4 regions of the Streptomyces sp. NBC_00078 genome follow, and region 4 is predicted to be linked to each of the others. Evidence: riboswitches for the same ligand, from Rfam matches in the RefSeq annotation. Region 4 holds a riboswitch; each other region holds the start of a gene.
What was found. A riboswitch is a leader RNA that binds a small molecule or an ion and turns the genes downstream of it on or off. The one in region 4 is predicted to bind cobalamin.
Positions count from the first base shown of each region.

Region 1: it holds a riboswitch for cobalamin, as region 4 does, so the genes downstream of both, OOK07_RS39290 (IS1182 family transposase) here and OOK07_RS28910 (ribonucleoside-diphosphate reductase subunit alpha) in region 4, are expected to answer to the same signal.
Region 2: it holds a riboswitch for cobalamin, as region 4 does, so the genes downstream of both, nicT (Nickel transporter NicT) here and OOK07_RS28910 (ribonucleoside-diphosphate reductase subunit alpha) in region 4, are expected to answer to the same signal.
Region 3: it holds a riboswitch for cobalamin, as region 4 does, so the genes downstream of both, OOK07_RS33050 (CbtB domain-containing protein) here and OOK07_RS28910 (ribonucleoside-diphosphate reductase subunit alpha) in region 4, are expected to answer to the same signal.

Region 1 is NZ_JAPELX010000001.1:8,449,940-8,455,555, reverse strand. Features, by position in the region: gene OOK07_RS39300 (AMP-binding protein) at 1-1,002, shown strand, start outside; gene OOK07_RS39295 (NAD-dependent epimerase/dehydratase family protein) at 999-2,021, shown strand; gene OOK07_RS39290 (IS1182 family transposase) at 2,145-3,881, opposite strand; cobalamin riboswitch at 4,082-4,295, opposite strand; gene OOK07_RS39285 (GntR family transcriptional regulator) at 4,437-5,171, shown strand; gene OOK07_RS39280 (purine-cytosine permease family protein) at 5,313-5,616, shown strand, end outside.
Region 2 is NZ_JAPELX010000001.1:1,352,326-1,357,941, reverse strand. Features, by position in the region: gene OOK07_RS06285 (ATP-binding protein) at 1-1,010, shown strand, start outside; gene OOK07_RS06280 (hypothetical protein) at 1,285-1,608, opposite strand; gene OOK07_RS06275 (restriction system modified-DNA reader domain-containing protein) at 1,607-1,996, shown strand; gene OOK07_RS06270 (transcriptional regulator) at 2,155-2,409, opposite strand; cobalamin riboswitch at 2,488-2,698, shown strand; gene nicT (Nickel transporter NicT) at 2,727-3,827, shown strand; gene OOK07_RS06260 (hypothetical protein) at 4,058-4,645, shown strand; gene OOK07_RS06255 (YcnI family protein) at 4,683-5,420, shown strand.
Region 3 is NZ_JAPELX010000001.1:7,062,229-7,067,844, reverse strand. Features, by position in the region: gene katG (catalase/peroxidase HPI) at 1-625, shown strand, start outside; gene OOK07_RS33055 (CbtA family protein) at 863-1,615, opposite strand; gene OOK07_RS33050 (CbtB domain-containing protein) at 1,637-1,858, opposite strand; cobalamin riboswitch at 1,893-2,044, opposite strand; gene OOK07_RS33045 (sigma-70 family RNA polymerase sigma factor) at 2,481-3,089, opposite strand; gene OOK07_RS33040 (hypothetical protein) at 3,303-4,025, opposite strand; gene OOK07_RS33035 (MFS transporter) at 4,314-5,546, opposite strand.
Region 4 is NZ_JAPELX010000001.1:6,131,239-6,136,854, reverse strand. Features, by position in the region: gene OOK07_RS28935 (extracellular solute-binding protein) at 1-81, opposite strand, end outside; gene OOK07_RS28930 (GntR family transcriptional regulator) at 386-1,150, shown strand; gene OOK07_RS28925 (DUF3311 domain-containing protein) at 1,377-1,640, shown strand; gene mctP (monocarboxylate uptake permease MctP) at 1,637-3,262, shown strand; gene OOK07_RS28915 (GNAT family N-acetyltransferase) at 3,389-3,895, shown strand; cobalamin riboswitch at 3,958-4,086, shown strand; gene OOK07_RS28910 (ribonucleoside-diphosphate reductase subunit alpha) at 4,207-5,616, shown strand, end outside.

The DNA of each region.
Region 1 (5,616 bases), 2.3 Mb from region 4:
CCGGCCCTCGGCATCACCGTCGTCATCCCCCGGATGGACTTTCGCAGGCCGGGCCGGGCCCGTCGTGACGACCTGCTGCACGCGGCGGCGCAGACCGGCGCGACGAGCCTGCTCGGCTCCCCGGCCCTCATGACCGTGCTCGCCGGCGAAGGCCACAGGGAACCGGCTCTCGCCACCGTGCGGTCGGTCGCCACCTTCGGTGCTCCGCTGGAGTACGGCCTCCTGGACCGCCTCACCGGCACGCTGCCGGACCAGGCCGTGATCCGCAGCGTGTACGGCGCCACCGAGTGCCTGCTGGTGAGTGCGATCGACGGCCAGGACCTGCGTTCCGCCCGCGCCGCGTCCGAACGAGGTGGCGGCCGCTGCGTGGGCCGGACGGTGCCTGCTACGTCCGTGGCCGTCATCCCGGCCGACACCGGACAGGTCGCGCACTCGCCGGAGGCCGGACCGCTGCCCGCCCACGAGGTCGGCGAGATCACGGTGCGCGGCCCATTGGTCAGCCGCACCTATTACGGCCGCCCGGACGCCGACGCTCAGGCGAAGATCCCCGACGGGCCGGACGTCTGGCACCGCACCGGCGATCTCGGCCGCACGGACGACGAGGGGAACCTCTGGTACTGCGGGCGCAAGGCGCACGCGGTACCGAGTGCCGACGGACCCCTGTTCACCGAATGCATCGAGCCGGCGTGCAACGCGGTCGACGGAGTCCGGCGCACGGCCCTGGTCGACGCCGGCAGCGACCAGCAGGCTCTGCCCGCTCTGTGCGTGGAAACCGACGGGCGGCGACGCGGGGCGGAGCGCGGCCGGCTCGTCGCCGACCTGCGTCGCACGCTTGCCGCGCTGGAAGGCGGGGCTCACGTCCGGGCGATCGTCTTCCACCCCGGGTTCCCTGTGGACATCCGGCACAACGCGAAGATCGAACGGGGCGTCCTGGGCCAGTGGGCGCGTCGCCGGCTGGCAGCGAAGGGTCGTACCGGCCAGACAGCGGAGGAACGCGCGTGAAGATTCTCGTCACGGGTGGCAGTGGCTTTCTGGGCGCGGAGATCTGCCGGCGTCTCGCGGCCCGCGGGCACCAGGTGCGTTCACTGCAACGCGGCCGCCGTGCCCTGCCGCCCGGCGGGGCCGAAGCCGTGCTGGGCGACATCCGCGACACCGAGACCGTCGCGGATGCGGTACGCGGATGTGACGCCGTCGTGCACACGGCCGCGCTGGCTGACGTATGGGGGCCGCGAGGGGACTTCGCGTCCATCAACATCGGGGGAACCGCGGCCGTCCTCGACGCCTGCCGACGCCATGGTGTGCGCCGGCTGGTCAACTGCTCCAGTGCCAGCGTGGTCTTCGCCGGACAGGACCTGGAGGGTGTGGACGAATCCGTCGCCCTGCCCGGCCGGTTCCTTGCCCCCTATCCCTGGTCCAAGGCCAGAGCGGAGCAGCTGGTCCTGGCTGCCAACCGCCCTGGTCTGGCGACCGTGTCCCTGCGGCCCCACCTGATCTGGGGTGACGGCGATCCGCATCTGCTGCCTGGTCTGCGCGCCGCGGTCCGTAAGGGGAAACTGCTGTTGCCGGGAGCGGGGTCCCAACTCGTGGACACCGTGCACGTGGCCGACGCGGCCGAGGCACACGTGCTGGCGGTGGAACAACTGGCGGCGAACTCCCCGTTGGCAGGCGCGAGTTACTTCATCACCCAGGGCCGGCCCTGCACCCTCGCCGACACCGTCCGGGGGCTACTGGCGCACGACGGCCACGCCGTGGAGGTGCGGGGAATCCCCGCTTCGGCCGCGCGAGCCGCTGCCGTGCTCCTCGAAGCCACCGCGAAGGCGGCCCGACGACGGCAACGCCCGCTGCTGACACGCTTCCTGGTGGCCGAGCTGACGCGGGCCCACTGGTTCGACATCTCCGCGGCGCGCCGCGATCTCGGTTACACCCCCGCCGACCACTCGTGGGAGAAGCGGGAGACCGATGACGCGATCGGATCCGGCGACGTCGCCGGCCGCCACGGCTCGTTGGCCCGGCGCGGGTAGCGGATCACCGGGTACCCCGGGCCGTCGGTGACGTCGGCCCGGGGTCCGCTCCACGGCGGCGCGGCCTTCCGCGAAGGTCGAGGAGAGTTTTGGCTTGCCGGAGGACTCTGCTGCGCAATTCGTTCAGGCGGAGAGTCTGTAGCTGAGTCGTTCGAGTCTGCTGGTGCGGGGGCGGTTGAGGGGGCCTGTGGTCCAGTGGGCGTCGAGCCTGATCACGTTGAGTGCGGTGGCGGAGAAGGCGTGTTGGAGGCGGACTTTCGGCAGGCCGCGGTAGCGGGCCCGGCGGATGCCGGTGATGTCGAGGGCCTGGTTGATGGTGCCCTCGACTCCGGCACGCAGGGCGTACTTGTTCTTCCAGGTGTCGGTCTTCTGCTCGGCGCGGGCCCGGGCGAGGTTCTCGTGGAGTTCCTCGGGACGCAGGGTGAGCATGCGGCGCCCGGTCTTCGAGGTGGTGCACTGCTTCTGGAGAGGGCAGTCCCGGCAGGTCAGGACGCTGAAGGTGATGACGATCGCGTCTTTGCCGTGCTGTTTGACCGGGTTCCAGTGGGAGCTGGTCCTGCCGGCGGGGCAGCGGACCTGGCGGGTCTTCCAGTTGATGGTGAAGGCGTTCTTGTCGAAGCCTTCGGCGGCCTTGGCCTGGTCAGAGTGGTCCTGGAGGACCGGGGTGACCATGCGGATGCCCTGTTTCAGGGCCTTGGTAATCAGGTCGGCCGACGGGTAGCCGGAGTCGAGGTAGTGCTCGCCGGGCTGCACTCCGTGCTCGGCGAGCTTGCGCTGGATCGGGGCGGTCGCCTTCACATCCGGCACGGTCGCGTCGGTGGTGTGCACGTCGGTGATCAGATTCGGCATCACCCCTGTGCCCACCCCTGTGCCCACGTCGGCGTCGGCGTCGGCGTCGGCGTCGGCGTCGGGGAGGGTGGTGCAGGTCTCCGTGAGATGGATCTTGTAGCCCATCCAGAACAGGTCGTCGCCCTTGGCCGCCCAGCGTGCGTCGGAGTCGTAGGGGGAGGCCAGGCGGAGTTGGCCGGGCGGGACGCCGTCGTCGGCGTCCCGCTTCTTGATCACCTGCCGTCCCCGGGCATCGGTCCGGACGATGTAGGTCTGCACGAGGACCTGCCGCAACAAGCCCACGGCCTCGATCTCGCGAATCCAGGCCGGAGCGTCATCGGCCCAGGCCGCCCGGCACAAGGCGATGGCATCCTGCCCGAAGACCTGGGCGAGACGGTCACGTTTCGTCTGCGAGGGCGGCATGCGCCAGCCGTCGACCCGCGGCCCGTACCGCTCGGCGAACTCAGTGACGTTGATGTGTCCGGCCAGCCAGGCCGGTGCCGCGACCGCGAGGGCCTCCAGGGCCGCCCGCACACTCTCCCCGGCCAGCTCCAGACGGTTCAAGTCCCGCACCGCACTGATCACATGGGTGGAATCGGTGCGCTGCTTGCCTCCGGCCGCCACCAGGCCGGCGTCCTTGCAGTGCTCAAGGAGCCGGTCGAAGACCACCCGCTCCATACCGTTGTCCGCGAGCCGGGCCCGGAACCGGCACAGCACACTCGCATCGAATCCGGTGTCCGTCAGCTCCGCACCGAGCGCGTACTTCCAGTCGATCGCCCGCACCGCCATCGCCGCGGCCTGCCGATCCGTCAGGCCCTCCGCGAACTGCAACACCATCACCAGCGATAACACCCCCGGCGACAGTCCCGGCGCCCCGCGCACCCCGAACGCCTCCGTGAACGGCTCATCGACGAAGACCTCCGCGAGGCGATCCCGCGCCCGTATCGCCAGGCTCCCCTTCGGAAACGCCGCCCGGGCCACCACCACCGTCTGTTCCGGGATCTCCGGCAACCCCACCGGCCGCATCGACATCCGTACCGCCTCCAGGACCGCACGACAGGAAGGCGACCCCGCCAACGATCATCGCCGACCCGGCCTTACCCCCGCAGCGAATTGCGCAGCAGAGTCCCGGAGCGGTTGGGGCCGAGCAGGCCGATCGTCTCGCCGGGGCGCGGGGTGCCTCGGTTGTCGGGGCTCGTACTGGAGCCCGGCCTGCGGACGTCCTGCCCGCACCAGGCACGGAGGTGCCAGCAGGTCTTCGGACTCGGGTTCGTCCGGCCGGGGTGCCTTCCCTGTGCTCGCCCCCATCGGCCCTCCGGTCGGCACGGGCTCCTCCCAGTGACGTCACATGCCCCGCCCGTCCCCCTCACCGCTGTGCGTCAGCTCCGGATTCACACCGGGCTCCCCGGCCTCGGATGTGGCTCGACTGGCTACCCGCGATCAAGACCGTCGTACGGTCGAGTCGCGCGGCCGGTGATCCACTGCCGCGGGCCGAACCTCCGCGGCCAGGCGCGTGAGATCTCGGAAACAAGCCGTTCACAACGCGATGGATCTTCGGGAAACAAGCGGTTTCTAGCGTGTCCCCCCATGGATTCGAAGCTGTATACGCGGCCGGGCACGGTGCCGGGTCCGGCGGCGGCAGGCGCGCCGTCGCTGCGCGAGTCGGTCTACGCGAAGCTGCGCGCGGCCGTGCTCGACGGCGATTTCGGCGCGCGTGAACGGCTGGTCGAGCTGCGGCTGGCCGCACGGTTCGGGGTCTCGCGGACGCCTGTGCGCGAGGCGCTGGCGCGGCTGCTGGCCGACGGGCTGATCGAGCGCGGCGACGGCGGCTTCTTCGTCACGATCCCCAACCTGGCCCAGCTGAAGGATTTCTACGAGCTGCGGGTCACCCTCGAGCTGCGTGGGATCGCGCGTGCCATCGAGGATCCGGCCGTCCGGCACGATTCGGCAGTCATCGGCGCCGAGTTGGAGCACTGGTACGCGCTGCACAAGCAGCCCCCGGAGCCGGATCCGCGCTTCGTCGTCCAGGACGAGAGATTCCACGCCGCACTCTCCCGTGCCTCCGGCAATCCCGCGCTCGCCGAGGCCCTCGTGGCGGTCAGCGAACGGATCCGCCGGGTGCGGCGGTACGACTTCCTCACCCAGGACCGAGTGGAGACGACCATCACCGAACACATCGAGATCCTGGAACTCGTCCGTGACGGGCGGCTCGACGAGGGCCTGCGGGCCCTGCACGCCCATATGGGTGACTCGATGGCCGGTGTGACGGAGCACGCCCAGCGGGCCATGACGCAGATGACCCTGCACGCCGGCCGCTTCTGAGGACGGCAACCGCCTGAGAAATCCGGGGACTTCGGCCCCGGGCCTTCGACTCCCCGGCTGCCGACGACGCCAACCCGGGCCCCACCGCTCACCACACCTCCGCCCCCACCGGAGCATCACCTCATCCCCGAAGGGTCGATCATGAGTGCAACCCACTCCCCACAGACAGCCACAGCGTCGGACTCTCCCACCAGCCAGGCCACCAAGGAGACCCTGGAGGACTACACCCTCCGCTTCGCGCCCCGCAGTTACCGCCGCTGGACCCCGATGGTCGTGGCGACGACCGCGCTCGGCGGGATCGCCTACATGGCGGACTTCTCCATAGGCGCAGGCATCGGCCTGGCACACGGCACGGGCAACGCGCTCCTGGCCATCGCCGTCGCCGCGGTCGTCATCTTCATCACCGGCTTCCCGCTCGCGTACTACGGCGCCCGCTACAACATCG
Region 2 (5,616 bases), 4.8 Mb from region 4:
GGCGCCTTGGTACGTCGAGTCCGTTCAACATCAAGGTGGCGTCGCTGCGGTTGGGCGACTTCACCGAGGCCGAGGTCGCCGAGCTGTACGGGCAGCACACCACGCAGACGGGCCAGGATTTCACGGTGGATGCGCTGGAGCGTGCCTTCAGCTTTACCCAGGGACAGCCGTGGCTGGTCAACGCGCTGGCCCGGGAGGTCGTCGAGGAGATGGGGGTGCCGTCGGACACGCCGATCACGGCCGAGCACATGGAGGAGGCGAAGGAGCGGCTGATCCTGGCGCGTGCGACGCATCTGGACTCGCTGGCCGCCAGGTTGGGCGAGGACCGGGTGCGGCGGGTGATCCAGCCGGTGATCGCGGGCGAGCTGCTCCTGCCGACGGACACGTACGACGACGATCTGGCGTACGTGCGTGACCTGGGGCTGGTCGCTCCGGACGCGCCGGTGCGGGTGGCCAATCCGATCTACCAGGAGGTGATTGTCCGGGTCCTGGGAAACAACACGGAGGGCCAGGTCGTCGCCGCCCCGAGCAGCTTCCGGCTGCCGGACGGCCGGATCGACATGGACAAGCTGCTGTGCTCCTTCGCCGAGTTCTGGCGGGAGAACGGCGAGATCCTGGCCACCGCCTCGACCTACCCGGAGGCCGCAGCACAGCTGGTGATGATGGCCTACCTGCACCGGATCGTGAACGGGGCGGGTTTCATCGACCGGGAGTACGGGGTCGGCCGGCGGCGCGTGGACCTGCTGATCCGCCAGCCGTACACCGCTGCCGACGGTTCGCGGGCGGTGCAGCGCGAGGCGCTGGAGCTGAAGGTGTGGCGCCAGGGCCGCACCGACCCCCTCGCCGAGGGGCTGGCACAGTTGGACGACTACCTGGACCGCATGGAGCTGTCCACGGGCACCCTCGTCGTCTTCGACACCCGCTCGCAGGCAGCCCCGGTCCACGAGCGCACCGCCTTCTCGCAGCAGACCACGCCCTCCGGGCGCACCGTCACCCTGCTGCGCGCCTGACGGCCGGGAGACCTCAGCCAGGAGCGCCCCCGGATCTTCCTCCCGTGGCCGTGTTCCCGGAGCAGCACGGGTTCGGTGCGGGAGCCGAGATCTTCGGTGCCCAGTACGCGACGTGCCCGGCCACCCGGGTCACTGGTGGCTGGCCTGCGACGTGTCGAACTACGGCATCGCCTGCAGACACTGCAACAGCGGCGGAGCCCGCTACGACGGTGTCCGGGAAGGCCGCGCCAAGGGCAGCCAGTTGCCGGTCATAGGCGGTACCCGCGCCCGCGCATCAGCCGACGACCTGGACCGCGAACAGCCGCTGCTCCTGGACCCCGCCCACCACAGCGACCCCGACCTGCTCGGCTTCGACAGCGCCGGCTACGCCCGGCGCAGCAGCACCCCCTACTCGCAGGCCGAAGCGAAACGCGGCCTGTGCCGCGCCGACGAAACCATACGGATCCTCGCGCTCAACGACTCCCACCTCGTCCCGCTCCGCAGCCGCCTCATGGGGGCGGTCGGCGTGCTCGCCCGCTACGGGGACGATCCCGCCATACAGCAGCTGATCGACGACAAGGTGGGGGCCCAAGGCGCCATACAGCTCAGCAGTCGCCATGGCCCTGGCCCTGCAGCGCGCCTGCGACCGGCCCGCCGCCGCGCCCACACCGGCCGCAACGACGCCCGGCATCACACCCACCATCGACCCGACACGCTCCCGAGTCGACCTGCAAGACCTGCTGGAACATCTGGACCCGGACGACCTGAAGGTCGGCATCACCCTCACCGGCCGGCACGAGAAGAAGGCGCACCAGGCAGTCCTGAACCACGAGGGCCAATTCAAAGTCCTGGGCCGCCCCTGGCGCACCCCGACCACCGCCGCCAGGGCCGCGACCGGCAGCAACAAGATCGACGGCTGGGACTTCTGGCGTCTGACCATCGCCGGTGTGGAGCAGACCCTCGCCGAATTCCGCGCCACGCACTTCCCGCCCACCGCACCGGTGTGAGAGGGCGGAACTGTCCGCCTCGCCGGCGGCGGTCTCCTGCTGATCCCTTCGGTCTTCGTCGGGAATATCGCCGCCCACCTGGAAGACCCCTGGCTCAGGACCTTGATCTACCCTGCCCGCGGCACCGCCGCCCTGCGGGGCGAACGGGAGACCGTCCCTCAACCGGACGCGCTGACCGCTCTGGTCGGCCGGGCCCGAGCCCGGCTGGTCGCGATGGCGAGGTCCGAGACAGCGAGCGGACCCGTCTGGCGCAGGGCCATCAGGAGGGCGAGGCGCCCGGGATCGGAGAGCAGGGAGAACCGCTCCGCCCAGGCGCGGACGTGGTCGGGCTCGCCGATGGCGGCGACGGCGTCGCAGACCCGGTGGCCGTCGATGGCGCGGCGGTCTGCGCGTTCGGCGGGGACGAGATGCATGGAGGCATCCTCGCAGGCGGCAGTGTGATCTTGGATACCTGCGCAGCTGTGCAGGTATCCAGGCGTGAGGGGGCGCCCGTACGGTGGGCGGGCCGTGGTGTTCGGGAAGACCGGTGACGGCCCCTCGTGGTTCGGGGGGTTCAGGCCGGAGCGGCCCTCGCCACTGTGATCGGGGAGTCTTCGTCCCAGTTGTGCACGGTCACTGTCCGCCCCCGGGCGGACGGGAAGGCCGGGACGAAAGACGCGCGCACCCGTCAGCCAGGAGACCGGCCACGGCACTTCACGAAGTGATCCACGAGGTGCTGGAGCGTGACCGTATGACCCTGCCCACCGGGCCCGACGTGCCCACCGCTTTTCGATGGCGGCGCGAGGACACCGTCCGTACCGCCGGGCTGCTGGCGGTGATCGCCGCGCTGCACGTGCTGGCGTTCGGCATCCTGTTCCTGCTCGTCGTGCCGGGGCACTACGAGGTCGGTTCCAAGGCGTTCGGGATCGGCCTCGGGGTGACCGCGTACACGCTGGGCATGCGGCACGCGTTCGACGCCGATCACATCGCCGCGATCGACAACACCACCCGCAAGCTGATGGCCGACGGCAAGCGGCCGGTGTCGGTCGGGTTCTGGTTCGCGCTCGGCCATTCCAGCGTGGTGGTCGCCATGGCCGCCCTGGTCGCGGGCGGCGCGCAGCTCGCCGGCACGCTGTTGAACGACGACTCCCGTACCCACCAGACGCTCGGTGTCGTCGGCACGACGGTTTCCGGGACCTTCCTCTACCTCATCGCGGCGCTCAACCTGGTGGCGCTATCCGGCATCCTGCGGGTCTTCCGGGCGATGCGCTCCGGCACGTACGACGAGGCCGCTCTCGAACAGCACCTGGACTCGCGGGGGTTCATGAACCGCATCCTGGGCCGTTTCACCAGGTCGATCACCCGGCCCGGGCAGATGTTCCCGCTGGGCTTCCTGTTCGGCCTCGGCTTCGACACCGCCACCGAGGTCACCCTGATGGTGATGGCGGGCAGCGGCGCCGCGGCCGGGCTGCCCTGGTACGCGATCCTGTGCCTGCCGCTGCTGTTCGCGGCGGGGATGAGCCTGTTCGACACCCTCGACGGGACGTTCATGAACTTCGCCTACCAGTGGGCGTTCTCCAACCCGGTGCGCAAGGTGTTCTACAACCTCGCCATCACCGGCCTGTCCATCGCGGTCGCCTTCCTGATCGGCACCATCGAACTGGTCGGAGTGCTGCACGAGAAGCTCGGTCTGCGCGACGCGGTGACCGGCTGGATCGCCGGCCTGGACCTGGGCAACGTCGGCTACATCATCGTCGGCCTGTTCGTGCTCGTGTGGGCGGCGGCGCTGGTGTACTGGCGGCTGGCCAAGGTGGAGCAGAGGTGGGCCGCCCGTCTCGCCGAGGGCGGCTGACACCCGACGCGCGATCCGCTGCCGGACCGTGCGGCCGGGGCGGTGAAGAGCGAGGACGGCCCTGTTCCCGGCGTACTTGCTTGTCCCGGCCTCTGTGCCAGTGCCGGGAACCGGACGGTGCCCGGGTCCGACTGCTGAGAGGAAGGCGGACTGCGCCGGACCGGACGCCGTGGTGGTGTTCCTGCCCAGGCGGGGGAAGAGATCCGTCGGCCGCATGGCAGCATCGGGGCATGAGTGCGTCCCCGGCGGTACGGAGCTTGCGCGCGGTGGTGTTCGCCGCGCTGTGCGTGCTGCTCGCCGCCGGGGGGCACGCGCTGGCGATCGGTATGGCACCGCCCGTGTGGGTGCAGGCCGCCGGGTTCGTGCCGGTCTTCGGCGCCGGCTACCTGCTGGGCCGCCGGGAGCGGTCGCTGGCGGCCATCGGCATCGGCACAGTCACCGCTCAGGGCGCACTGCACCTCGCGTTCGGCGCCGCCCGGCCGCACGCCACGATGGGCATGCAGGGCATGCGCATGTCCCACGCGCATGCCCTGACCCCGCACGCCACCGCCGCTCACGTCGCCGCGGCCCTGGTACTGACCTGGTGGCTGCAGCGCGGGGAGGTCGCACTGTGGTCGCTGCTGCGCCGGGCCGCAGCGCTCGTGCCGGGCCTGATGGCCTGGTGGCTGGTGAGCGGCGGGGTACGGCTGGTGCCGGACGTGCGGGACGTCGTAGGAGCGCGTCGGTGGGCCGACGGGCCGCGCCTGCTCAGAGGCCTCCTGCTGCGGCACGCGGTGCAGCGGCGCGGACCGCCGCACGGGAGCGCGTACCCGATCTGACCCGACACGCCCTTCCAGTACGGAGATCGACCCACCCATGTCCCGAGTACGCATCACGCTGCGCCGCGTCGGCGCCGTCACCGCTCTCGCCGCGGCCGGAGTCCTGGCCGCCGCGGGCATCGCCTCCGCGCACGTCACCGTCCACCCCGACAGCTACGCCAAGGGCGCCACCGACGGCGTCCTGACCTTCCGCGTCCCCAACGAGGAGGACACCGCCTCCACCACCAAGGTCCAGGTCTTCCTGCCCACCGACCACCCCGTCCTCGGCGTCCTCGTCTCCCCGCGCGACGGCTGGAGCGCCAAGGTCACGAACACGAAGCTCAAGACGCCGGTCAAGACCGACGACGGCACCATCACCGACGCCGTCTCCGAGGTCACCTGGACCGGCGGCAAGATCGACCCCGGGCACTACGAGGACTTCGACGTCGCCTTCGGGCAGCTGCCCGAGGACACCGGCCAGCTGACCTTCAAGACGCTCCAGACCTACTCCGACGGCAAGACCGTCCGCTGGATCGAGGAGGCGGCGCAGGGCGACGAGGAGCCGGAGAACCCGGCTCCGGTCCTCAAGCTGACCGCGAAGAACGCGTCGGACGAGGCCGACGTGCCGACCGCCTCCGCGTCCCCCTCGAAGACCTCCGCGTCCGCAGCCTCCGACAGCAGCGACTCCACCGCCCGCGGTCTCGGTGTCGCCGGGCTGGTCGTGGGCGTACTGGGCCTGGCCGCGGCGGCCTTCGCCATCGTGCGTGGCCGCTCCGGCGGTTCCCGGCCCGAGTGAGGCGGCGTGCCCTGCCGATGGTGAGCAGTCGGCAGGGCACAGCGTCGTCGAGCCGTTGACATATACGTGGCGCACGCCGTAGGACCGCTCCAGGGGTCGGACCCTCGCCCGTCCGACCCTTGGACGGGTGCAACTCGATTCGCCGGAAGTGGAGGCGTACGCAGCGACTGCCCGGCTGAGCCGTGCGCACGCGGGT
Region 3 (5,616 bases), 930 kb from region 4:
CGCCAAGAAGGTCTCCCTGGCCGACCTGATCGTCCTCGGTGGCGCCGCCGCCGTGGAGAAGGCCGCCAAGGACGCCGGTCACGACATCGAGGTGCCCTTCACCCCGGGTCGCGTGGACGCCACGGAGGAGCACACCGACGCCGAGTCCTTCGAGGCGCTGGAGCCCACCGCGGACGGCTTCCGCAACTACCTGGGCAAGGGCAACCGCCTGCCGGCCGAGTACCTGCTGCTCGACCGGGCGAACCTGCTCGGCCTGAGCGCCCCCGAGCTGACCGTCCTCGTCGGCGGCCTGCGCGTCCTGGGCGCCAACCACCAGCAGACCTCGTACGGCGTCTTCACCGACACCCCGGGCAAGCTGACGAACGACTTCTTCGTCAACCTGCTCGACCTGGGCACGACGTGGAAGTCCACCTCCGAGGACCAGAACACCTTCGAGGGCCGCGACGACGTGACCGGCGAGGTCAAGTGGACCGGCACCCGCGCCGACCTCGTCTTCGGCTCGAACTCCGAGCTGCGCGCGGTCGCCGAGGTCTACGCGGCCGACGACGCGAAGGAGAAGTTCGTGAAGGACTTCGTCGACGCGTGGGTCAAGGTCTCGAACGCGGACCGGTTCGACCTCGTCTGAGTCTGAGTCTGAGTCTGAGTCTGAGTCTGACGGTACGACCCGTCTGACCGTCCAACCTGTCCGACCACGACGTCGTTTACCCGCTGAGGGCCGCCGCTTCCGATCAGTGAGCACAGGGCGGCCGGCGATGAGTTGCTCGTACTCCGCCACGGTCAGGGTGATCGCCTCACGGCCGCCCAAGGCGATGAGAGGGCCCACGGATGGTTCCGCGGGCCCTCTCACCTGTTCGATTCATGGTCAGCTGGGAGCGGTGACCGTCGCCTTCGCGGCCGCCGACACGGGCTTCGGGTTCAGCAACCGCTCGGCCAGCTCGCCGAAGACGAGTCCGAAGCTGCCCCAGAGGGTGGCCTGGATGGCCAGGGCGGCGAGCCGGAAGCGCCACAGCACGGTGGCCGGGAAGTCCTTCGGCACCTCGTTGACGACGGGCAGGAACTCGTACGCCAGGCCGATCACGACGGCGAACGCGGCAACCGCGACCACCGTCGCCCACCAGGTGCCCAGGTTCGGCTGGAGTCGCTTGCCGAGGATGGTGGCTGCGATCGCGAGGAGCACGCTGAGCAGCATCATCAGGAAGTACAGGGTGGTGCGCTTGCCGATGGTGTCGGCGCTGCCGACCGACGGCGGATTGGCCGGGTACTTCAGGAACGGCGTCACGTACACCGTCAGCAGCGCGCAGCCGGACAGCAGCAGCGCGGTCGCCCGCGGCGAGAAGCGGCCGACGCGGCCGAGGGCGAAGCAGTAGGCGAGCGCGGCGATGCCGCCGAACGCGACCCCGTAGACCAGAACGCCGGTGGCGAGACCGGCGGTCGACTGCAGGGAGCGGGAGACGACTTCCATCTCGTGCTCGTGGGAGTGCGCCTCCTCGAAGCCGATCGCCTTGTCTACATACGGTTCACCGAGCAGATAGGCGGCAACGAGGGCGAGCACGCCGGCGGCCAGGCCGGCGAGCATGCCCCGCACCAGGAGGTTTCTTACCGTTGTGGAGTTCATGGGTGTGCGGCGTCCCTCAAATCAGTGGCAGGGGAAGCCGAGCAGGTGGCGGGCATCGTGTACCCACTCATGGACGTCCGTGCCGCTGAACACGGAGGTGGCGCCCTGTTCGGCGCCGACGAAGTAGAGCAGGACCAGCATCAGGACGCCGACGAAGACGGCCCAGGGGGCTATGTCCTTCAGCGGCAGCTTGGCGGGTACGACGGGGGTGGTGACTGTCGGCTGGGCGACATGCTGCGCCATGGCAGGGCCTCCTCGGGAGCTCGCGTCCCATCTCGGTGGTGCACATGACGACGGCTACGGGTCTGACTCGCCACCACCCCCTGCGGGGCGGCGGCACACAGTGGCGCGACCGTGCCGGACTCTCACCGGCTTCCGTCTTGCCGTCGTCGATATCAGACCGACGGTACCGTGTGCCGCGAACCTGGCCAATACCGCCCCACCTGGAGTGATCTCCCTCTCCCCCGTCAAGTGGCCCCGATATCGGGCCTGTCGTCGGTCGCCGGCGACAGAACTCGCGGCCCATTCCGGGAGGCGGTCCTCTGCGCCGGTGGTCCGGGTCCTTGCCTCTCCTGCCGCGCCCGGCCGTCCCGCTGGGCTGCTCGCCCCACGGCCACACCGCGTAAACCCGGTCCCCCTTCCGCCGGGTGTGCGCCATCGCTCAGGCGCCGGCCACGCCGTCCGGCTTGCCCGCCTTCGCCTCCCGCGCCAGCGAGGCCAGAGTTCCAGACAGTCGCCAATTCTGGTCCGGGCGTTGCCAGTTGAGGCCCGAGGGCAGACGGGAATGCGGGCAGGGGGCAGGCATGCAACCCATGAGTTCCGTTCGAGTGCTGGCCGGCGTCCCCGGCAGGCGCCGGCCAGCACGTCAAGCTGCCCTGGCGGCCTGGCTCTCGGCTTCCAGCAGCAGGCGCTCCAGGGTGGCCCGGGCGCGGGCCACCCTGGAGCGGACGGTGCCGACGGGGCAGCCGATGAAACCGGCCGCCTCGTCGTAGGACAGTCCCACCACCTGGGTCAGCACGAACGCCTCGCGGCGCTCGTCCGGCAGCGTCTCCAGCAGGTCGAGGAGTGCGATGCCGTCGTCGAAGCCCGGCAGTCCGCGGGGCTGGGAACGTTCCATCGCCGACTGCCAGTCGTGCCGGTCGGACGACCGGGGCCGGACCGCGGCCCGGCGGAAGCTGTCGGCCACCGCACGGCGGGCGATGGACAGCAGCCAGGTGCGGGCCGAGGCCTGCCCCTGGAAACGCGGCAGGCTGTCGAGGGCCCGCAGGAACGTGTCCTGGGCCAGGTCGTCGGCGATCTGGGGATCGCCGCTCAGGTAGGCGACATAACGCAGTACGTCGCCGTGCAGCGCGCGCACGAAGTGCTCGGCCGCGTGGGGGTCGCCCTTACCGGCGGCCAGTGCCCAGGCGGTGGCGGAGGCGTCCGCCGCCGCGCGCTCCGCCCGGCGGGGAGCAGGCAGGACAGGAGTGATCACGTGATGTCCTTCTCGGGTCATCCGGAGCCGACGCCCCGCAATGGGGCGGGGCTCTCCGGCACTTGGGTGCGGCCGTACGCGGTGGGTACGGCGAATGCCCGGGGCTCGTCGCACGCCCATCGGCCCGCACGAAGTGGCGGGTGGTCCTGGGGAGATCCACGCGCGAGCGCGGCATGGCGAGAAGCGGGGTGAGCCCCGGTCGATCCGGCTGTCTCAGACGACAGCGGCACCCAGGGGCGGTCCCCGGGACGTGACGGAGTAACAGAGAAGGAAGCGGGCCGGCGACGACCGGTGCGCGGCGATACGGCGCCTGCGCGCAGGCGGGCGGCCGGCGGGTACGGGTAGCGCCAGCAGCATCCTCAGCGGCGCGGCCAGCCGGGCTGCCGCGGCCCTCAGGATGTCGAAGACGGCGCGCTCTCCATGGGCGAGCCACAGCCCGCACAGGACCGCCGCGAGGAGGTGGACGGCGACCATGCCGAACGAGGCGCCGTCGCCCATGCCGCCCATGTCGGCCATGGCGTGCGTGTGCCCCATGCCGCCCGAGCCGGTCGCCATGTGTGTCACGCCGCTCATGGATGCGCCACCGGAGGTGCCCGTGTCCCTGCCGGTCATGGCGGTCATGGCGGTCATGGCGGTCATGGCGACCGGTGCGGCACCGGGGTCCGGTGTTGTCCCGGGCATCGGGGTCTGGCCCAGGGAGAACGTCTCGTGGAGCACGGCCTGGGCGGCGACCACAACGGTGACGATCAGCGTCCGTCCGCGCTCACGGCCGGCCAGGAACCAGCCGGTCATGCCGCTTGCCGCGGTGCCGGCGGCCATGGTCCACCAGGGGACGGGAGTGCCGGACATCGTCACGTGGCCGAGGGCGGCCAGCAGCACGCAGGCGGCGGCGAACACACCGGCCCGCAGCGTGCGGCACCACCCTCCGACAGTCATAGCGCGCCCAATCTTTGCACCCGGCGTCTGATCGTCATCAGGGGGTACGGGCGCACACCGGGTCCCCGACTCACCGAAGTGACCGTGACTCACGTCACGCGATAAGGCCGGGACCTCGACGGGCAGTTGGGACGACCACCGCCACGAGACGGCTCCGGGACGCACCACGCCGGCGAGCACCTCGTCCCCGCCACCGAGCCGGAACTCCAGGGTGAAGGAGAGGAAGCCGCCCCAACGCCAGTGTCCCGAGGGCGCGGAGGTGTCCGCCGTTCTCCGTGTCCTCGTCATCTACCCGGTTCGGCCCCTGCGCTGACGCGACCGTCCGCTCCCGGTGACCGCCAGCAGGACAAGGGCCAGCACCTGTACGGTCACGACCACCCCGATCAGGGCCGGGATCGACGCGCCGTACAGGGCGCCGGTCACCGCGCCGCCCGCCAGACTCGCCGCGCCGACCACTCCCGCGAAGACCCCGTACGCGGTCGCGCGCCGCCCCGCCGGCACAAGGTCGGCGACCGTGGCGCGCAGCGTGGACTCCTGGATGCCCACGGCCGCGCCCCACACCAGGGAGCCGATCACGGCCACCGCCACCGTGTTCGTGAACGCCAGCATCGGGACGGCGCCGGTCAGCACCGGCAGGGCGACCAGCACCCGCGGCCCGACCCGGTCGTACAGCCAGCCGGTCGCCAGTGCGGAGAGGGCGTCGACGACCATGGCGGCGGCGTACAGCACCGGCACCCATGCCGTCGCCATCAGGTGGCGTTCGACGAGGTGGTAGGAGAGCAGGCCGAAGGTGGTGAAGCCCGCGGTGGTGGCGGCGGTGAACGTCGCGTACGTCCAGAACGCGCGCGGCAGGCGGCCGTCCGGCGCGGGTGCGTTCGCGGGAGGCACTGTCTCCTGCTCGTACGCCTCCGGATCGGGCACGCGCGCCCGCAGCCAGACCAGCAGGGCCAGTACCGCGACGCCCGGGGCGGCGAGCACTCCGAGGGCCGGTCCGTAGTCGCCGCCGGTCAGGGCGAGCATGCCGGCCACGACGAGCGGGCCGATGAGTGCGCCGACCTGGTCCATCGCCTCATGCACGGCGAAGCCGCGCCCCCGCCCGGTCGCGGCCGTGGCATGCGACAGCAGGGTGTCCTTCGCGGGTGAGCGGACCGCCTTGCCGACCCTTTCGGCGATCACCAGAGCGCAGGCCACCCACAGGGCTCCTACAACGCCCAGGAGGGGTACGGAGATCACCGTCAGCGCGTATCCGGCGATCGCCAGCCCCCAGAAGCGCCGGGTGCGGTCCGCCAACGGACCCGAGACCAGCCGCAGTCCGAGCGCGGCCGCCTCTCCGGCGCCGGTGACCACGCCCACCACCAGGGCCGACGCGCCGAGCGAGGCGAGCAGTGGCCCGGTGATCGAGCGGGCGCCCTCGTACACGAAGTCCGCGAGCAGGCTGACCGTGCCGAACCACACCACGAACCGCCAGGGGCGCATCCGGGTCGGTGACGCCGGCTCTGCCTGGGCTTTCGGGGCTGTCATGGACGTGGGTTCCCTCCTCGGTGAGGCCACCGGTCCTCGGCGTCCCTGCCTCCCATCATCCGCCGACGCG
Region 4 (5,616 bases):
GTTGTCGTCATTGCCGCCGCACGCGGCGATGGAGACCATCATGCCCGCGATGCCGATCGCGACTGTCAGCTTGCGCTTCACGCCACCCTCCTCAGGGATGCCACACCCCCCGCCCATGGGCCGGGACCTGGACCAATGGTGTAGACCAGTACCGGGAGCTTGGACCAGACCAAAACGCCTGTCAAGAGTGAAGGAAACGGCTCTGACCAGCTGTTATGCGACCTATATATGCAGGAACCTTTAAGTAAGAAGCCAGCGAAAACATGAGGCCGGAGTAGCCTCTTCCGCTAGACCACTTGGCGTTGTGGACTAGACCAGAAGAGGCGGCGACGGTATACAGAAGGGATCACGACGTGAGCCGCATCCGGAGCCGGGAAGGCAGAGCATGACCACCGATGTCAGCAGTGCGGAGAACGAGGGCGGGGCGAGTGTCCGTACCGCGCGCGTCCCCAAGTACTACCGCCTGAAGAAGCACCTGCTCGACATGACGGAGACGCAGTCGCCCGGCACGCCGGTACCGCCCGAGCGCACACTGGCCGCCGAGTTCGACACCTCCCGCACGACGGTGCGCCAGGCCCTCCAGGAGCTGGTGGTCGAGGGCCGCCTGGAGCGGATCCAGGGCAAGGGCACGTTCGTGGCCAAGCCGAAGGTGTCGCAGGCGCTACAACTCACCTCGTACACCGAGGACATGCGCGCCCAGGGACTCGAACCCACCTCGCAGCTGCTGGACATCGGCTACATCACCGCCGACGACCGCCTCGCCGAGCTGCTCGACATCACGGCCGGCGGCCGGGTACTGCGGATCGAACGCCTCCGGATGGCCAACTCCGAACCGATGGCCATCGAGACCACGCACCTGAGCGCCAAGCGCTTCCCGGCCCTGCGCAGGTCACTGGTCAAGTACACGTCCCTCTACACCGCACTCGCCGAGGTCTACGACGTCCATCTCGCCGAGGCCGAGGAGACCATCGAGACCTCACTGGCCACCCCGCGCGAGGCGGGCCTGCTCGGCACCGACGTGGGCCTGCCCATGCTGATGCTCTCCCGGCACTCACTGGACCGGGGGAGCCAGCCGGTGGAGTGGGTGCGGTCGGTGTACCGGGGGGACCGCTACAAGTTCGTGGCACGACTGAAGAGGCCTGTCGACTGAGCGCCCTGAACCAGTTCGAGCCAATGCGGATGTGCCGTCAGCAAGGAGACCCGCGACAGGGCTTCCGCTGCTGCCGGCACGCCGCCGCTGACGCCGATGCCGGGCCTTCACCGAATCGACATACCGATATGCGGACGAGGCCTTCCGTTCCCGTGACACGGTGACCTAGATTGCCTGCGCATTACACAGGTGATCACAGGTGATCGTGAGGGGACGGAGCCGCAACATGTCCGAAGTGCCCGAAGTGAGACCACCGGTGGTGACACCGGTCCGTGTGGTCATCGCCCTGTGCCTGATCGCACCGTTCGTGGCGATGCTGTGGGTCGGCTCCTACGCCAAGACGGACCCGGCGTTCATCGGGATCCCGTTCTTCTACTGGTACCAGATGCTGTGGGTGCTCATCTCCACGGCGCTGACCATGACCGCGTACAAGCTGTGGCAGCGTGACCAGCGCGCCCGCGCCTCGCAGAAGGGCGGTGCGCCGGAATGAACGACGGCGTGAACGGCGTCGCACTCGGCGTCTTCATCTTCTTCTTCCTGGCCGTCACGGCCATGGGCTTCCTGGCCGCCCGCTGGCGCAAGGCCGAGAACGAGAGCCTGGACGAATGGGGCCTGGGCGGACGGTCGTTCGGCACCTGGGTCACCTGGTTCCTGCTCGGCGGCGACCTGTACACCGCCTACACCTTCGTGGCGGTCCCGGCGGCGATCTACGCGGCGGGCGCGGCCGGCTTCTTCGCGGTGCCGTACACCATCCTCGTCTACCCGCTGATCTTCACGTTCCTGCCCCGCCTGTGGTCGGTCTCGCACCGGCACGGATACGTGACGACCTCGGACTTCGTACGCGGCCGCTTCGGCTCGAAGGGGCTGTCGCTGGCGGTCGCCGTCACCGGCATCCTGGCCACCATGCCGTACATCGCGCTCCAGCTGGTCGGCATCCAGGCCGTCCTTGACGTGATGGGAGTGGGCGGCGGCGAGAACACCAACTGGTTCGTGAAGGACCTGCCGCTGCTGATCGCGTTCGGCGTGCTGGCGGCCTACACGTACTCCTCGGGTCTGCGGGCCCCCGCGCTGATCGCGTTCGTGAAGGACGGGCTGATCTACCTCGTCATCGCGGTGGCCATCATCTACATCCCGATCAAGCTGGGCGGCTTCGACGACATCTTCGCGAAGGCGGGTCACGCGTTCACGCAGACCAACCCGGCGACGGGCAAGCCGCGCGGTGCGCTGGCGCCGGCCGAGCCGGGCCAGTGGACGTACGCCACACTGGCGTTGGGCTCCGCGCTCGCGCTCTTCATGTACCCGCACTCGATCACGGCGACGCTGTCCTCGAAGAGCCGCAACGTGATCCGCCGCAACACCACGATTCTGCCGCTGTACTCCCTGATGCTGGGCCTCCTCGCCCTGCTGGGCTTCATGGCGATCGCGGCGGGGGTCAAGGTCACCAACGGGCAGCTGGCCATCCCGCAGCTGTTCGAGAACATGTTCCCCGACTGGTTCGCGGGCGTGGCCTTCGCGGCGATCGGCATCGGTGCCCTCGTCCCGGCGGCCATCATGTCGATCGCGGCCGCGAACCTGTTCACCCGCAACATCTACAAGGACTTCATCAGGCCGGACGCGACGCCGGCGCAGGAGACCAAGGTCTCCAAGCTGGTCTCGCTGCTGGTGAAGGTGGGCGCGCTCGTCTTCGTCCTCACCATGGACAAGACGGTCGCGATCAACTTCCAGCTCCTGGGCGGCATCTGGATCCTGCAGACCTTCCCGGCGCTGGTCGGCGGTCTGTTCACCCGCTGGTTCCACCGCTGGGCGCTGCTCGCGGGCTGGGCGGTCGGCATGGTCTACGGCACCCTCGCCGCATACGGCGTCGCCTCCCCCACGCAGAAGCACTTCGGAGGCTCGGCCAAGGAGATCCCCGGCATCGGGGAGATCGGCTACATCGGCCTGACGGCGTTCGTCCTGAACGTGGTGGTGACGGTGGTCCTGACCTTCGTCCTCAAGGCCGTGAAGGCCCCTGAGGGCATCGACGAGACCAGGCCGGAGGACTACACGGCGGACGCGGGCGACGCCGGCGTTCAGGTGGAGCTGCCGCCGGCGACCGCGGGGACGTCCCACTAGGGGCCACATCCACGAGGGACTGGCTGGGAACCACCGGGACCACTGCCGGTAGGAACTACGGGGACCGGACGGGCCGTCGGAGAAATCCGGCGGCCCGTTGTCGTACCCGTCCGCCACACTCGACCCATGGACATCGTGATCCGGCAGGCGGACCCCGGCGAGTACGAGACTCTCGGCGAGATCACCGCCCAGGCCTACCTCCAGGACGGCCTACTGACGTTCGGCGAGAGCGACCGATACCTCGGCGAACTGCGGAACGTGGCCAAGCGGGCGGCCTCGGCCGACGTACTGGTCGCCATGGCGGACGGGAAGCTGCTCGGCGGAGTCACCTACGTCCCGTCCGGCGGACCCATGGCCGACGTGGCCCGGCCGGGGGAGGCGGAGATACGGATGCTCGCGGTCGCGCAGGGGGCGCGGGGACGCGGGACCGGCGAGGCTCTCGTGCGGGCGTGCATCGAGCGGGCGCGGGCCGCGGAGGACTGCACGGGCATCGTCCTGTCGACCCAGCAGCTGATGCACACCGCCCACCGCATCTACCGGCGCCTGGGCTTCGTCCGCGCCCCGGAGCGGGACTGGAATCCCCTTCCGGACCACCCCGACCTCACCCTGCACACCTATGAGTTGACGCTCTGACACGCTCCGAAGTCGCTACGACACAACATATGGGGTCGCTTTTCCTGCCCGGCACAAGATGTATGCTCATGCTCGCTGTCGTCGCAGGGGAATCCGGTGCGAATCCGGAACTGTCCCGCAACGGTGTACCCATGCGTGTTCGCACACGTATGGGCGTCAGTCCGAGGACCTGCCGACAGTGCGCCCGGCCGAACCGTCCGGGTGCCCAGACGTCCGGGCCTCGTGGAATGGGCCGGTGGACGCGACGCCGTGCGCGCTCGTGATCCCCCTGCCCTCCGCAAGGCCCCGTGCCGAGCGAGGGAGAGCCCCACGTGACCATCGCGCCAGCCGAACCGGCTTCAGCGACACCGTCCGCGACAGCGGCGACAACGGACGGCCCGGGAACCGCACTGCTGCGGACCCTGACCGAGCTGACCGCCGGCCTCCCCGGAGCCGACCCCGGCCGGGTCGCCGCCGCCGCGCTGCGCGGCCGCTCGGCGCAGGCGGACGAGACGGAGCTGCGCGAGCTGGCCACGGAGGCGGCCGCCGGTCTCATCTCGGAGGACCCCGTGTACTCGCGGCTGGCCGCACGTCTGCTCACCATCAGCATCGCCGCGGAGGCCGCCTCACAGGGCGTCACCTCCTTCACCGAGTCGGTCGCCGTGGGCCACCGGGAAGGGCTCGTCGCCGACCGCACCGCGGAGTTCGTCCGCGTCCACGCCACGCGCCTCGACGCACTCGTCGACCCCCGGGCGGACGACCGCTTCGGCTACTTCGGCCTGCGCACCCTCCACAGCCGCTACCTGCTCCGGCACCCGATCACCCGCCGGGTGATCGAGACACCCCAGCACTTCATGCTGCGCGTCGCCGCCGGTCTCGCCGACGACACCGCGCCCCCTTCGGAAACGGGCGCCCGCCCGCTGGACGAAGTCGCCGCGCTCTACGGCCTGATGAGCCGCCTCGACTACCTGCCCTCCTCCCCCACGCTCTTCAACTCCGGCACCCGGCACCCCCAGATGTCGTCCTGCTACCTCCTGGACTCCCCGCTCGACGAGCTGGACTCCATCTACGACCGCTACCACCAGGTCGCCCGCCTCTCCAAGCACGCCGGCGGAATCGGACTCGCCTACTCCCGTGTCCGCAGCCGGGGTTCACTGATCCGCGGCACCAACGGGCACTCCAACGGCATCGTCCCGTTCCTGAAGACCCTCGACGCCTCGGTCGCCGCCGTGAACCAGGGCGGCCGGCGCAAGGGTGCGGCCGCCGTCTACCTGGAGACCTGGCACTCCGACATCGAGGAGTTCCTGGAGCTGCGCGACAACACCGGTGAGGACGCCCGCCGTACGCACAACCTGAACCTCGCGCACTGGATCCCCGACGAGTTCATGCGCCGGGTGAACGCCGACGAGCCGTGGAGCCTGTTCTCCCCCGCCGACGTGCCCGAGCTGGTCGACCTGTGGGGTGCGGAGTTCGACGCCGCGTACCGCAGGGCGGAGGCGGCGGGCCTCGCCCGCAGGACCATCCCGGCCCGCGAACTCTACGGCCGCATGATGCGCACCCTGGCCCAGACCGGCAACGGCTGGATGACCTTCAAGGACGCCTCCAACCGCACCGCCAACCAGACGGCCGAGCCGGGCCACGTCGTCCACTCCTCCAACCTCTGCACGGAGATCCTGGAGGTCACCGAGGACGGCGAGACGGCGGTGTGCAACCTGGGTTCGGTGAACCTGGCGGCGTTCGTG